DNA from 2 places in the Thalassorhabdus alkalitolerans genome. Region 2 is predicted to be linked to the other one. Evidence: riboswitches for the same ligand, from Rfam matches in the RefSeq annotation. Region 2 holds a riboswitch; the other holds the start of a gene.
The links. A riboswitch is a leader RNA that binds a small molecule or an ion and turns the genes downstream of it on or off. The one in region 2 is predicted to bind thiamine pyrophosphate.
Positions count from the first base shown of each region.

Region 1: it holds a riboswitch for thiamine pyrophosphate, as region 2 does, so the genes downstream of both, thiE (thiamine phosphate synthase) here and ACFPU1_RS00395 (acetylornithine deacetylase) in region 2, are expected to answer to the same signal.

Region 1 is NZ_JBHSOZ010000005.1:64,831-72,561, reverse strand. Features, by position in the region: gene aspA (aspartate ammonia-lyase) at 1-484, shown strand, start outside; TPP riboswitch at 666-774, shown strand; gene thiE (thiamine phosphate synthase) at 869-1,507, shown strand; gene thiS (sulfur carrier protein ThiS) at 1,504-1,701, shown strand; gene ACFPU1_RS11150 (thiazole synthase) at 1,707-2,489, shown strand; gene thiO (glycine oxidase ThiO) at 2,530-3,636, shown strand; gene thiD (bifunctional hydroxymethylpyrimidine kinase/phosphomethylpyrimidine kinase) at 3,671-4,474, shown strand; gene ACFPU1_RS11135 (ABC transporter ATP-binding protein) at 4,593-5,300, shown strand; gene ACFPU1_RS11130 (ABC transporter permease) at 5,297-6,064, shown strand; gene ACFPU1_RS11125 (hypothetical protein) at 6,082-6,705, shown strand; gene ACFPU1_RS11120 (DUF1385 domain-containing protein) at 6,702-7,457, shown strand; gene ACFPU1_RS11115 (MTH1187 family thiamine-binding protein) at 7,458-7,731, shown strand, end outside.
Region 2 is NZ_JBHSOZ010000002.1:60,479-68,209, forward strand. Features, by position in the region: gene ACFPU1_RS00365 (YjiH family protein) at 1-360, opposite strand, end outside; gene ACFPU1_RS00370 (sigma-54 interaction domain-containing protein) at 418-1,791, opposite strand; gene ACFPU1_RS00375 (ABC transporter substrate-binding protein) at 2,002-3,081, opposite strand; gene ACFPU1_RS00380 (ABC transporter permease) at 3,078-3,845, opposite strand; gene ACFPU1_RS00385 (ABC transporter ATP-binding protein) at 3,842-4,630, opposite strand; gene tenA (thiaminase II) at 4,623-5,297, opposite strand; gene ACFPU1_RS00395 (acetylornithine deacetylase) at 5,313-6,593, opposite strand; TPP riboswitch at 6,769-6,873, opposite strand; gene ACFPU1_RS00400 (DUF368 domain-containing protein) at 6,962-7,731, opposite strand, start outside.

The sequences.
Region 1 (7,731 bases), on a different contig from region 2:
GCCAAGGCAGCCAGGTTCCTCTATTATGCCTGGAAAAGTTAACCCGGTCATGGCAGAGGTGGTTAATCAGATTGCGTTTCAAGTGATGGGGAATGACCATACAATATGCATGGCCTCAGAAGCAGGACAGCTTGAGTTAAATGTAATGGAACCTGTTTTAGTTTTTAACTTGCTTCAGTCTCTTTCCATTTTACAAAACGGACTAAATTCCTTCAGGCAGCTGGCTCTGGAGGATTTGACCGCCAATGTGGAACGAACGAAACACATGGTGGAGCACAGTGTCGGAATAATAACCGCTATTAATCCCCATGTAGGATATGAAACAGCCTCCAGAATTGCAAAAGAAGCTATTCAGACAGGAATGAGTGTAAGGCAAATTTGCCTGGAAAGAGGAATTCTTACCGAAGAAGAGCTTGATGAAATACTCAATGCAAAAGAAATGACGAACCCAGGAATAGCTGGAGGGCGTTTTATCTTTGATTAATGCAAGGAGCTGGTCAGAAGTTTTTCTGACTGGCTTTTTTTGCGGTTTATTTTTGGAAGAACAGGGAGAATGCCATGAAAAAAGTATCAAAATATGTTCGTTGGATTGAGGGAAATGGGTTGTTATCTATTAAATTTATGGGATAATATTTATATTGTATTCTTTAAAATAATAGACCTTTATAGATGACTAGGGGTGCCGGACAGGAAGCCGGCTGAGAAAAAGGTGGTCCTTTTACCCTTGAACCTGATCTGGTTGATGCCAGCGTAGGAAAGTCGATGAGTAGGAAACTGACGTCATCCACTGCGCTGGGTGACGTTTTTTTATATGTTTTAAGATTCTCTTTCACAACAAAGGACTTAGCATCAGAAAGGAGGCGGAAGTATGAAGGACTTTCGCTTATATACGATAACTGGAGAAGAATTTCATAGCGGCCGTTCTATGCTTGAGGTAATGGAAGAAGCAGTAAAGGGCGGGTCAGATATTATTCAGCTTCGGGATAAATTCAGCAGCAAAAAAGAAGTGTTTGAAAAAGCCAAAAAGTTAAGGGAAATGACTGCCCGTTATGGGGCTGCCTTTATTGTAAACGACCATATTGATGTTGCTCTTGCAGCAGGAGCTGATGGTATTCATTTAGGCCAGGATGATCTTCCTTTATCAGAGGCAAGGAAAATTGTAGGCGAAGATATGATTATTGGAATTTCCACCCATGCGATTGAAGAAGCAAGAGAAGCAGAACGAAATGGGGCCGATTATATTGGGGTGGGGCCGGTTTTTGCCACGAAAAGCAAAGTGGACGTCATTGATCCAGTGACGACCTCTTATGTAAAGCAGGTAGCTGATGAAATTACTATCCCGTTTGTGGCGATTGGAGGCATTAAGCTTCATAACGTGGATCAGGTAATTGATGCTGGAGCAGACAGGATTTGCGCCATCAGTGAGATTGTCGGCAGTACAGATATTCAAGGAACATGCCAGGGCTTTTTAGATAAATTGGATGCAAAGAGGAGGATTGAAAAATGATCATTGAGGTGAACGGAGAAAAAAAGGACCTGCAAGTACAGACATTAATTGAGGTAGTTGAGCATTTTGATCTTCAGGATAAAATGATTGTCACCGAAGTTGAAGGAAAGATTATTGACCGTGATCAGTGGGACGTGACGGAAGTACAGCCTGGAATGAAAATAGAACTGGTTCACTTTGTAGGAGGAGGATGATCACAATGACGAAAAAGGATAAGTTAGTAATAGGAGATGTAGAGCTTTCTTCTCGCTTCTTCCTGGGCACAGGCCGTTATCCGAATCCGTTTGTTCAAAATGAAGCAATACGTGAGAGTGGGACTGAAGTACTGACATTTGCTATCCGCCGTGTAAATCTGGAGGCCCCGGATGAGGATGCTATTCTACAGCATGTGGAAGGAAAAATCTTTCAGTACCTTCCCAATACTTCCGGTGCCAAAACGGCAGAAGAAGCGGTTAGAATTGCTCAGCTGGCAAAGGCTTCTGGCTTGAGCAGCTGGATTAAGGTTGAAATCAGTGCAAATGAAAAAACACTTTTACCTGACCCGGTAGAAACACTAAAGGCTACCGAGCAGCTGGCTAAAGAAGGGTTTACTGTTCTTCCCTATACTTCAGATGACCCAGTACTTTGCAAACGTTTGGAAGAAGCAGGAGCAGCTGCTGTCATGCCGGGGGCTGCTCCAATAGGGACAGGACTGGGTGTGTTGAATCCTTATAACCTTTCCTTGATTATTGAAGAAGCGAACGTACCAATTATTGTCGATGCGGGGCTTGGCTCGGCCAAAGATGTAACAGAAGTTATGGAGCTTGGAGCAGATGGGGTGCTTATGAACACTCCTGTAGCTAAAGCCAAGGACCCTGTTCGGATGGCTGCTGCCATGAAGCACGCGATTGAGGCTGGACGTCTTTCTTATGAAGCCGGAAGGATTCAGAAGAAACGGTATGCAACAGCAAGCAGTGGTTATGAAACCTTCATATCAAAATAGACAGAGGCTGATGAAGGCTGAGAAAGCAGGTGTACAGGGGATGAAGGAATCAATTATTATTCTTGGCGGAGGAGTAATTGGCCTGGCTGCTGCCTTTGAGTGCAGGCGGCGGGGCCATGACGTTACTCTTCTTGAAAAGGTGAGTTGCGGGGGACAAGCTTCTGGTGCAGCAGCAGGGATGCTGGCACCGTTTTCTGAAATTGAAGAAGACCCCGACGATTTTTTCAGGCTGGGTCTGAGAAGCTTAAGGCTTTATTCTCAGTGGATTGAAGATGTAAAAAAGAACTCGGAAACAAACTTTGAGTTCAGTAATTCAGGCAGCCTTCATGTCGTATACCATGAGGCTGATTTATTGTCTCTTGAGTCGAGGCAGCGCTGGCAGGGTGAATTCGGAGTAGAGGCTGAAATAATAAAAGGAAGAGAGCTTTTTGACCTTGAGCCTAAACTGTCAAAAGACGTTATAGCAGCCATGCGTTACCCGGAAGAAAGTCATGTTTATGCACCAGGTTATGTAAAGGCTTTAGAAGAAGCATGCCGGAACCTTGGAGTAACTATTAAAGACCACTTGGAAGAAGTAACAGTCAAGGAATGGGAGTCGGCTGTTTTGCTTCAAGCAAAGAACGGAGAAACGTTTACGGCCGACAAACTCGTCATTTCTTCTGGTGCCTGGGCAAAAGAAATGGAAAACGTATTTCAGATGAATATACCCATTGTGCCGATTCGAGGACAGATTTGCGCCTATGAGATTAACAACGGCGAGGTACAGCACATTGTATACTCTCCTCAAGGCTATCTCGTCCCAAAAGAAAACGGATCATTAATTAACGGAGCCTCTGAGGACATTGCAGGTTTTAATACTGAGGTAACGAAAAAAGGAATTGACCGTCTGGTTAAATGGAATAAAAATGTCTTTCCTTTTCTTGAGGGAAAAGAACCATTCCATTCCTGGGCCGGCCTTCGTCCTGCCACACAAGACGGCTATCCCCTGATTGGAAAGAAGAAAGAAGCCGCCCATATTATCTTTGCTGCAGGGCATTACCGAAATGGAATATTATTAAGCCCGGTGACTGCAGAAATCGTAGCAGATACTATTGATGGAAAAGAAGCGGAGATTCCTCTTCATCTTTTTGACCCCAATCGGTTTTAGGTAGAGAAAATTGCATGTGGAAGGAGGTGCAAACATGTCTACAATGGCAAAAGCACTAACCATTGCCGGTTCTGACAGCGGCGGCGGTGCAGGAATTCAAGCGGACTTAAAAACATTCCAGGAAAGAGGCGTGTTTGGCACAAGCGTAATCACTGCGGTAACTGCTCAAAATACGTTGGGGGTACATGGAGTGTATCCCCAGTCTCTTGAAAGCATTGAAGCTCAGTTACATGCGGTCCTCTCTGATATTGGAGCTGACGCCTTAAAAACGGGGATGCTTTTTTCTGCAGAAATTATTGAGCTTGTCAGCAAGTTGTGTAAGGAATATAACGTTACTAATATTGTGGTGGATCCGGTAATGATTGCTAAGGGGGGATCAGAACTTTTACAGCAAGAGGCTGTAGAAGCTCTGACAACTCAGCTGCTTCCATTAGCCACAGTGATTACGCCTAATCTTCCAGAAGCGGAAAAGATACTAGGAGCAGGCAGTATTAAAACACTTGGTGATATGAAAGAAGCAGTCAGAGAGCTGAAAAGTGTGGGACCACAGTCAGTTGTTTTAAAGGGAGGACACTTGGAAGACGAGATAGCGACAGACTTGTTTTTTGACGGAGAGAGAATGATTCCTTTTGAAACCCCAAGAATAAATACAAAACATACACACGGAACAGGATGCACATTTGCTGCATGTATTGCAGCTGAGCTTGCGAAAGGGAATTCTCTTGTAGAGTCTGTGACAGTTGCTAAACAATTTATTACAGCAGCAATTGAGCATTCCTTGATGTTAGGCACAGGAATAGGTCCTACAAATCACGCAGCCCACCGATTAAAAAAGTAGGATGATCAAGGAAAAAAGAGCGCAAGTGCGCTCTTTTTCCATGTCTGTGGCTGTCTCTTTGCCTTTCATTCTTTCAGGATTTATACTTATGATACAGCTAGTAAGAAGGAGATTTTCCATGGCAGAGATAGTTTTTGAGCTGTGCAATGTTTCAACTGAACACTTAAACGATGTTAATCTTTCGCTGGAAGAGGGGAAAATTTCGTGCTTATTTGGACCTTCAGGAGCGGGAAAAAGCAGTATCCTGTACTTGCTGAACCGTTTGTCAGACCAGGGAGCTGGAGACATTTATTACCGTGGAACCTCCCTTGCCAGTTTACCTGTCCAGAAGTTGAGACGAGATGTTGGAATGGTTTTTCAAGAGTCTGCTTTGTTTGAAGGCACGGTTGAAGATAACCTGAAATACGGGCCAGCTTTACACCATTCCTGGTCTCCTAATGATGGCGAAAAGTTATTAAGAAAAGTAAAGCTTCCTGCAGAATTTCTATCTAAGTCAGCTGATAGCTTGTCAGGGGGAGAAAAACAGAGAGTGGCTCTCGCAAGGACACTTGCCAATGACCCAGACGTGCTGCTTCTTGATGAAGTGACGAGTGCACTGGATGTAAAAAGCACAGAAGCAATAGAGGAACTTCTGAAGAACGTAGTAAAAAATGAGAGAAAGACGATTGTAATGGTGAGTCATAATATAAACCAAATCAGGCGACTGGCTGATTATGCTTACTTCATTGATAAAGGGAAGGTTATTGAGGAAGGTCCTCCAGAGTCATTGATTAGTGAACCGAAAACAAAGTGGCTTAGATTGTTTTTAAAGGATAGTATTTCATGAACGAAATTGAAATAACAAACACGACCCTGTTTTTTTTACTTGTTTTTATCATTATTCCTGTATGCTTATCTTATTATTATTCTTTGGGGCTCTCTCGGTCAATTCTGTGGTCAGCTTTTAGAGGAATTTCCCAATTACTTCTTATTGGGTATATACTTACATTTTTATTCGGGTTAGAACCACTCCAAGGGATTCCCCTAATGCTTGCGATTATGATTATGACCGCGGCTTTGCATGCGGCTAAAAAGGGGAAAGGAATACCATATATTCTGCCAGTAGTATTTATAATAATGGTTGTAATAGAAGGAATGGTTCTCGCCTTATGGCTCAGCTTCCAGATTATTGACTTTGAGCCTGACCAGGTCATCCCTATGAGCGGAATGGTTATAGGCAATAGCATGGTAGCAATTGGACTTGCTCTAGATAAGCTAAAAAGCGAAATGAAAACAGAAAAAGAAAAAATCCTGGCTTCACTAGCATTAGGTGCTTCTCCTGCTCAAGCTACTCAGCCATTTGTTAAAAGAATTATACGTTCAGCTATGATTCCAAACATTGATGGGTTAAAGACCATTGGGATCGTCCAGCTTCCAGGAATGATGACCGGATTAATTTTGGGTGGAGTCTCACCTTTAGTTGCTGTTCGGTTTCAAATTGTCATTTCTTTAAGTATTTTTGTAGCCGTGTCGTTAAGCGCAATGTTAGCTGTTTTAATCGTTTACAGGTTCTTCTTTAACAGCCGGATGCAATTAATAGAGAGGGAGTAAAAAGAGGAGGGATAAAAGTGTTAAATGGAAACAAATTAGTTGTGATTTTGCCCGTTTTTTTAATGATTTTTTTGTTTGTAGGCGGGGCTGTTTATGTGCAGCAGTCTGAAGAAGTTACCAATGAAGCTCTCCATGAAGAAGTGGAGTGGGAAACATTGATGACACATAACGGTGAGAATGAAGGCCTCACAACTCTCAGGGCAGCCTGGGAATGGACAGCTATGCCAAGTGAGGGATTGGCTGGCGAGGATTATATTGGGGTAACGTTTTTAGACGAAGACGGCCAGCCGATGCAAGCCGAGCTTGCTGATGAGAGCCATATACATTTAACCTATGGTAATGAAGTCGTCTATGAAGACGAAGCGGTGAGCGTAGAAAATGGCTTTGTCTTTTCCTTTCCGAACGAAACAGACGAGCATCAAAGCTTTGGAGATAGAGGCAACATAGAAGTGACAGTAGAAACGGAAGACAATCCACAGAGAGCGATTGTGAGCTATCTGCATACGTGGGAGGCTCATGATGGATTAGAAAAAACAGATGCCCGGTTTTTTGAGCCTGTCCTGTCTGGAATGAGAGACAGTGACTCCTCTTACTGGGTAATTGAAAGGTATGTAGATAATGAAGAAAGCGCAAATGAATGACTAAAGGTCTCTCTTATCAGAAGGGGATTCTATTCTTTGGAAGACGTTTTGCAGGAGGGGCTCATGTAGAAGAAGGCCAGATTCAAACATGGACAGCTCCCTTAACTATAAAAACATTGTGGAAGGCTGTTCGTTATGTTTTTGGTTCTTTGCCCTGGTGGTACAAAGGAACCGCCTTCTTTTTGTGCAGCGCCATTTTATTAACCCAATCTTGGCTTTGGCCGACTTGGAATGTTCCTGACCTCCCTTGGTACATCCTTGTTCTTTTCTTCTTTGGCAGCCACTTTATGTTTCCTAAAGAGTGGAAAAAGTTCCACGGAGCTGAACACAAGCTATTCAGCTGTAAAGGTAATGTTGACCGTGCTGATTTGACGGCTCTTAAGAGAGCTTCTATTACAAACAGATATTGTTCAACAAACATTGCTTTCCTGTACTTTTGTTTTCTGCTCATGGGAACATTAATGTTTCAATTTTTTACTGGATGGGAAAATGCAATAGCAGCTTCTGCTTATGGGAGTGTTCCTGCTTCTTTCTTTTCTCACAGAATTCTTCAAAAAAGAAGAGGAGCCAGAGTGAGGGAGCCTTTATTGAAAATATCTTTTTTGCTGCAAAGAAAAGTAACCTGCGCTGATCCAGAGCGTATTCACCTGCTGGCTGCAATCGATGGATACAAGGCATTTGCAAAACAGGAGTTTCCTCAGCTTCCTATAGTGGAATGTAATAAACCAAGAACGGAAAAGGAGGAATTGTAAATGGCAATTGCAGATATTAATATTACCCCTCTTGGTAAGGAAACAACAAGCATGAGTGATGAAGTAGCTGATGTTCATAAGCTTCTAGAAGATTATAAGGATAAAGTGAAATTCCAGCTGACACCTACCAGTACGATTCTGGAGGGAGACGTAAACGATTTATACCAAATCATTCAAAAGCTTCATGAAGAATCATTTAATCAGGATACGAAGCGTGTAGCAGTGAATATCCGCATTGACGACCGCCGTGATGCTGAAGAAGACATGAATGAAA
Region 2 (7,731 bases):
CATGGCGCCAAGAATCCTCATTGAAAACCAGAATGCCCCTACGTCAAAAAGTGCTGTAAAAAAGGATGAATCCGCCATCCAGGCTGGCTTGGAAACCTTGGCAGCTGTCGTTAAAATAACAGACAGAACTAAAACACCAGTCATAAACAACGGCAGTGCCGAAGCAAAATAATTCTGAAGAGCTTCCGCTAAAATTCCAATTCCTATCGTCCACTGGCCATTATAGGGAACCGGAATGAGAAACAGCATAAGGCTTATGATAGAGACAAGTAAGGATTTCGCTTTGTTTGCCGGCGTCCACCATTCTTTCTTGTCCCTCTCTGCCCCCTCTGGCACTTGTTCTTTTTCTAATGCTTGCACAAAAATCACCTCTTAGAATTCTTTGCTTGTATACTAATGCAATTTTCGTGCCAAACTTCAGTTTATTTTATATTTTTTCAGTTTTCTGGCTACTGTAGGCTGACTTGTCCCAAGTTTTTCAGCTATTTTTACGGTCGTCTTATGTTTGATGTATGCCTCTTGTAATATTGTTTTTTCATAGTCTTCTATCAGCTCTGTCAACGATTTGCTGTTTTCCTGAAACACTGCAGGGCCTTTTTGCTTTTTATTCATGCTCTGAAGATGCTCTTTCGTAATTTTATTGGAAGAGGAAGTTACGATTAACCTTTCTAAAACATTCATAAGCTCCCGCACATTCCCTTTCCACTCTTTATTGCAAAGCTCTTGCATAACTTGGGGTTCCAGCTCTTTTTTCCCTCCGTATTTCTTCCCGAACGAATCTACCAGGTAATGTATGAGAGGAATAATATCGGATGCACGTTCCCGCAGTGGAGGGATCGTAATAGGAACCACATTTAAGCGAAAGTAAAGGTCCTCTCGGAACTTCTTCTCTTCTACCAGCTCTTCCAAAGGACGGTTGGTAGCTGAGATAAGGCGGAAATTGACCTTTCTCTGTTTATTTCCTCCCACCCTGTAAAATGTTTTTTCCTGGATAAACTTTAATACCTTTACTTGATGAGCAAGGGAGAGTTCCCCGATTTCATCTAAAAACAAAGTCCCCCCTTCCGCCAGTTCTGCAAAGCCTATTTTTCCTTTTTGGCTTGAACCGGTAAAAGCTCCAGCTTCATACCCAAAAAATTCTGCTTCAAACAATGAATCAGGTATGGCGCCGCAGTTCACTTCAATAAATGGCTCTTTTCTTCGAGGGCTTTCTTGATGAATCATTTTTGCCAGCTGGGTCTTCCCTACTCCCGATTCGCCTAGCAGGAGAACGTTAACATCTACGGAAGCTACTTGATGAGCCACATCAAGGCAGCTTTTCATTTCAGGTGAGTGAGCAATAAAGCCGTGTTCCTGGAAATAACGATTTCTGAGAATTTGTATTTCATTTTTCACTCTTTCCATTTCATCTTCCATTTCTCCTAAATAATCCTTCATGTTAGCCAGCTCTGTTACATCATGAGAATAGGTCGCAATTCTCCAAAGCCTTCCTTTTTCATCAAAGACCGGCACACCAGTGACAAGAAACTTCTTATTTTCCTTAGCTGTTTGAATAATCGTTACACGCTCTTTTTTTTCTTTCACTAAAGGAGTCACAATTGGGGTAAAGACTCCTTGTTTTTCTAATTCATAGACTGACTCTCCAATGATATCTTTCTCTTCAAGGCCGTAAAGCTGTTTCATCGCATGACTCACTCTAAGAATGAGCCCTTTTGCATCAGTCACTAGAAAGTCATCGAGCAATGATTGCAGTATAGCTTCATTTTCTTCTAACCGTGATCCTTTTTTCATGTAAACCACCTTTAGTATTCATATTTGAATAGGCTATAACTACTTAGTTCTCAAAAAGTTCTTATCATTACACTTAGTATACTTCATTCATTTTTGAATAGATTATTCATATGTGAATAATAATGTGAGGAAAGCTCACATGCAAATAAAAAGCAACATAAAAAAAAGCGTATCCCCAAATCTACTTCTGAGGACACGCTCTATTTATATCTATTCTTCTTCTGCGATATTTACAAAGATATCTTCAGTGGAAGGCTGTTCATCAATATAACCAGTTTCAGCCAGCCATTCAATGGTTTCCTCCCAGGATTCTTCGGACTGGCTGCCAAAAGGTTCTCCTTCCTCCTCCATAAGAGAAAGCAAAATGTCCAGACTTTCTTCCTCTACTTCGCGGACAAGAGGAAAGTTTTCCTGGTCTTCATGCCCAAAAAGAATATCCAGGCTTTCATCGGGATTCTCTTTCATGTATTCATAACCCCGGCTGGCAGCTTCCCAAAAACGGTGAATGACGTCTTCATTTTCTTCAAAGTTATCTTCATTTGTAACCATCACCAGCTCGTAAAATGCCGGCACTCCGTAATCTACTGGATCAAAATAGCCAACTTCGTGTCCCTGATGCTCCAGTACAGGGACTTCATGGTTGATGTAGGCCCCGATAACTGCATCAGCCCGTTCTGTCACAATGGAAGAACCAAGTTCAAACCCGACATCAATCAGCTCTACTTCTTCAATGTTTCCCCCGTCCTCTGTAACCATCGTTTCAATAAGAGGTTCATTTACCGGTATACCAGGATATCCTACCTGCCTTCCTTCTAAATCACTTGGTGACTCTATTCCCGAGTCCTCCAGGTAGACGATATGGTTGAGAGGAGAACGGACAATAGCTGCAACAGAAATCACGGGGATTCCTTCGTTCCTTGCTGTAATCACATCAGGCTGGTATGTAATGCCAAGAGTTACTTCCCCTGTAGCAGCTAAATTCAGAGGGTCTGTAGGATTGGCTGGAAAAATGAGATCCACCTCTACACCTTCCTCTGCAAAATATCCCTGTTCCTGAGCTGCATATAAGTAACTGTGCACTGCGTTAGGATACCAGTCGAGCATAACCTCTATTTGCTCCAGCTCATTTGATTCTTCTCCTGCCTGCCGTTCCTCTTCCTCTCCATTGTTTGTCACTTCTTCCGGACTCTCAGTGTCTTCTTCTCCCTGTCCATTACACCCAGCCATCAGAAAGAGAGAAAGAGCTGAAGCTCCGGCCAGTGACCTGGTGAGCAGTTTTCTTTTTGTCATTTTACATTCCTCCATTTTGTTGTGGCTGCTTCTATTAGTTTAATGCTCAGAAATAATAGAATCCCGAGGACAGATAACAGCACAATCGGGGCAAATACACCGGCTCCGTCCATTTGTGTCATCATTCTGCGGCTGAAATATCCAAGTCCCGCGCTCGCTCCCAGCCACTCTCCAATAGCTGCACCGATTACGCTTAACGTAACGGCCACCTTCATTCCTGAAAAAAAGTAAGGAAGGGCGGAAGGCACCTGGACTTTGAAAAAAATCTGTCTGGATGAAGCTCCCATCGTTTTCAATAAGTCTTCAATTTCCCTGCTTGTCGATCGCAATCCGTCAAATGAACTGACGGTAATAGGAAAGAATGTTATCAGTACCGTAACAGCAACTTTGCTCCATATGTCATATCCAAACCAGAGGACAAAAATTGGAGCCAGAGCTATAATCGGAATCGTTTGAGAGGCTATAACGATTGGATAAAAAGTCCTTTCGGCCAACCGGCTCCTGGACATAAGGACAGCCAGGCCCGTTCCAAATACAACTGAAATGCAAAGTCCTATCAGGATAATTTGCAATGTGGCCCACAGGTGCACAGTAAATAACACATCTCTTAATTCCCAAAGTCTGCTTAAAATACCAGAAGGCGCAGGGAGGATATAGGGTTTATCGTAAATCCTTGCGCCTATTTCCCAGCCCATAATGAAAAGCAATGCTAGTATCCCGGCTCCTCCATACGACACCCAGCTTTTTAACCTGGCGGAAATCATAGCTCTATCCTTGCCCTCATCTTTTGCAGAAGTCTCTGTTTAAGCTCCATAAAAACAGGGCTGCTTCTGCTTTCTTCTGTTCTTGGTCTGGGAAGAGTGACATCAATAGTCTCAAATTCTGTTTGTATTGGCGGAGGAGTGAGCATAAGAATTCGATCAGATAAAAAGATTGCTTCTTCCACATCATGAGTGATAAATATAATGGTCTTTTCCCACTTTTGCCACTGCAGTAAGAGCCACTCCTGCATCATAAAACGAGTCATAGAATCGAGTGCGCTGAAAGGCTCATCTAATAGAAGAATATCAGCTCCTCCAAGGATGGCCCGTAAAAAGGAGACTCTCTGCCTCATTCCGCCGGAGAGCTGCTGAGGATACACATTTTCTTTTCCTTCAAGGCCAAATTCCTTCATGTGAGAGAGCACCTGTTTCTTTGCTTCTTTTCTAGATACTCCTTGCAGCTCCATAGGCAGCACACCATTTTCCAAAACCGTCCTCCAGGGCAGCAGGAGATCCTGCTGCGGCATGTATCCTACTTTTCCCAGCCTGTTTTTTTCTTCTTTTTGAGAAATAGAGATGCTTCCGGTATCAGGCTGTTCCAGTCCTGTTGCCAGACGGAAAAAAGTAGATTTTCCAGAGCCGCTTGGACCGAGTATGCTTACAAATTCCTTTTCTTTGACGCTGACCGTGATGTTTTCAAAGATAGACAAAGAAGATGGAGGTCTTCCTTTGTAAGAAAAGGATACATTGGAAAAAGAAAGATGATCCCTTGCGGCTTTACTACTCATCTGCCGGCCACATCTCCTGGTTGTAGGCCATGTCCCAGAACATAAATTCAAATCGGGTTGTATTTAAGAAAATATCCTCAATCCGAGCTAACTCATGTTCAGGTTTTCCTTCTGTTAAATCGTCAAGAAGATCAATGGTCCACTTTGCTAATTCCTGAAATTCATCGTCCGCATACATGCTGATCCAGTCACCGTAAAATTCATGCTCAGCGGCTCCCGGTATTTTGCTTAATTCTTTTCCAATCTCCGCATAGCTCCACATGCATGGAAGCAGGGCGGCCACTAACTCTGCCAGCCCTTCGTTCTGACCGACATGAAGCATGTAATGAGAATAAGAAAGTGTCATTGCAGCAGGCTCTGCGTTTTCCAGCTCTTCTTCAGAAATATCGAACTTCTTTGCATATTGACGGTGAAGACTCATTTCAGTATTCAGCGTTGAATCAAGAAGTTCAGCAAATTTCCCCATCGTTTTTAGATCGTTAGCTTTTACGGTGCCGATTGCAAAGAGTTTAGAGTAATCTATTAAATATAAATAATCCTGGATCATATAGTAGCGGAACTTTTCCTTATCAAGTGATCCGTTTCCCATTCCTTGCACAAAAGGGTGTTCATGATTCTTTTTCCAAATTGGCTGGACCTTTTCGTATAAGCGTTCACTAAATTTCATTTGCATTCATCCTTTCTATTTTTCTTTATGACACCACTCGTATATCAGAGTAATCATGACCTTTGTAAATTGAACTATCTGTTCGATCTCAACAGATTCATTAACTGCATGGGCGTTATATAAGTCACCAGGACCATAAATAACAGTCGGAATGCCCGCATCCCCAAGCCAGCCCCCATCAGTTACGGTAGGCGACATCCCTGTTTCAGGGATGGTCTGAAAGATTCGCTGATGAGCCTGTTTCACCGCAGCCACTTCTTTGGATTCAGGGTCAATATCCAGTGAAGGGAAGATTTCCCCCCGGTCCTCAATCATCGACTTGCCACCCCAGCGAAAAAGCGGCGGATGCTCCCTCAGCCAAGGATCAGATTCGGCCACTTTTAATAAATGCTCTTCTACTTCTTTAGCAACCTGTTCATGATTCTCATCCGGGTAAAAATGAACCGTAATCCATAATCGGCACTCATCAGCCACAAAGGCGGCATGTCTTCCCCCTTCAATCACAGAGGGGTTAATGGTAGTCATACCAGGGGGGAAACCAGGATAGGATTTTGTTACAGCCCAGTGCCGTTCAAGCTCCTGCAAGCCCTGAATGATTTTCGTCATTTTTTCAATGGCACTAGCTGCGTATAGACCGCCCCCTGCGTGAATCATATTCCGGCGAGTAGCATCGTGATAGGTTTGGGGGCTCTTTATTGTAACCCAGCCGGTAATCACTCCTCCCTGCCCTTGAATGTGAAGATCACTTGTATCCACAACTACTGCCAAATCAGCCTTATACCCCCGTTCACAGCATTCAAGGGTACCTGCTTCCCCTACTTCCTCACCAATTACCGATTGAAAAATCAGGTCGCCAGGCAAGCTGATTCCCTGCTCGCGAAGAAGTTGTACGGCAAAAAGAGCTCCTCCCATTCCGCCTTTCATATCTGCTGTCCCTCTCCCGTATAACCGCCCGTCTTCTACAACAGGAGTAAAAGGGTCATGTTTCCATTGAGTTAGATCTTCCCCGACTTCCGCCACATCCATATGACCATTAATAATTAAACTGTTGGCTTTACCAGAATGGGTTCCTTTTAATGTCCCTACTACGTTCGGGTCGTCAGGAAACACATCCCACATGTCAACCTCAAACCCCAGGCTGTTTAACTTTGATGCTATGTAGTGCTGTGCCTCTTTTGTGTTGCGGGCAGGCGGACTGGGGGTTTGGAAACGTATAAGGTCACCTACCTGTTCAATTAATTCTTCTTTTCTCCTGTCTACCTGCTCTAAAATTTGCGTAATTGTTTCGTGCAACATCTTCACTCCTTCCTCTCTCATGAAAAGGTCTGGTCTGGTCTGGTCTGGTCTGGTCTTGACTGGACATTAGTAATTTCACCCATTAAAAAAACCACTCTAGGAAAAGAGTGGCCGCATATACGAAGTAATATATACAAAGACTGCCAGGTACAGGGAGTATACCTGTACTATCAGGCTTGTCTTAACGCCACTTCCCTCCGCTAGTATTACCTAGTTCAGGTGATAGGGTTTAGACCATACGGTCATTCTCAGCTTTTTCAAAGCACCCCTAGTGGTTTCTGTGTATTCTGTTTTTTTATGCCTTACTATAAAAATACCATACTTTCCTTTAAAAGTTAGAGTATTCTTTAAAATTTTCCTTTTTAAATTTATGAAGCTCGTGTCACCTTTAACTGAGAAGCTTTTGCTTTTTCTCCGAGAGAACTGAGCTTAAGAGAACAAAATAAACCAGCGATAAAGGTTACAAGACTTATGAGGAAAAGAAACATACTTCCTTCTATTCCAGGAAAGACAACGAATATAGAGCCAGTGACCAGACCGGTCATTACTGCATATGTTCCTATCTTATAATTTCTGATCAGTTTCTTTATAATTTTGCTTGTAATGATTAAACCAAGAGCAATTCCTGCCCCTACGACAATAATGACAGGGATGTTAATCGTAGAAATGGCGTTAAGAACAGTCGGGTAAATTCCTATTAATAAAAAGACAAAAGAACCACTGACTCCAGGCAAGATCATTGCACTGCTTGCTGCCCATCCTCCGAAAAATAACAGAAGATAGTCCATTGCAGTTAAATTAGACATCACCGCAGACATTTCTTCATCCCTTATGAAGGCTGTGGAAGCCACAATGGCTGCAGCTGCAAGCAGGAGAGCTATGTGTTTTCCTTTAAAGGTCTTTTTATAATCAACTTCTTTTAAAAGAAAAGGAATGATCCCTATAATCAACCCAAGAAAAAAGAAAAACGTTGGCTGAGGGTAATCAGCCAGGAGCCATTCAATGAGTCGGCTCATAGAAAGCAATGCAAGCACCACACCTGTTCCTAAAGGAATTAAAAACATGAGATGCTTCTTCCACTCCCTGGAAAATATCCCGTCTATTGCGGCTATTAAACGATAATAGACTCCCACGAGCA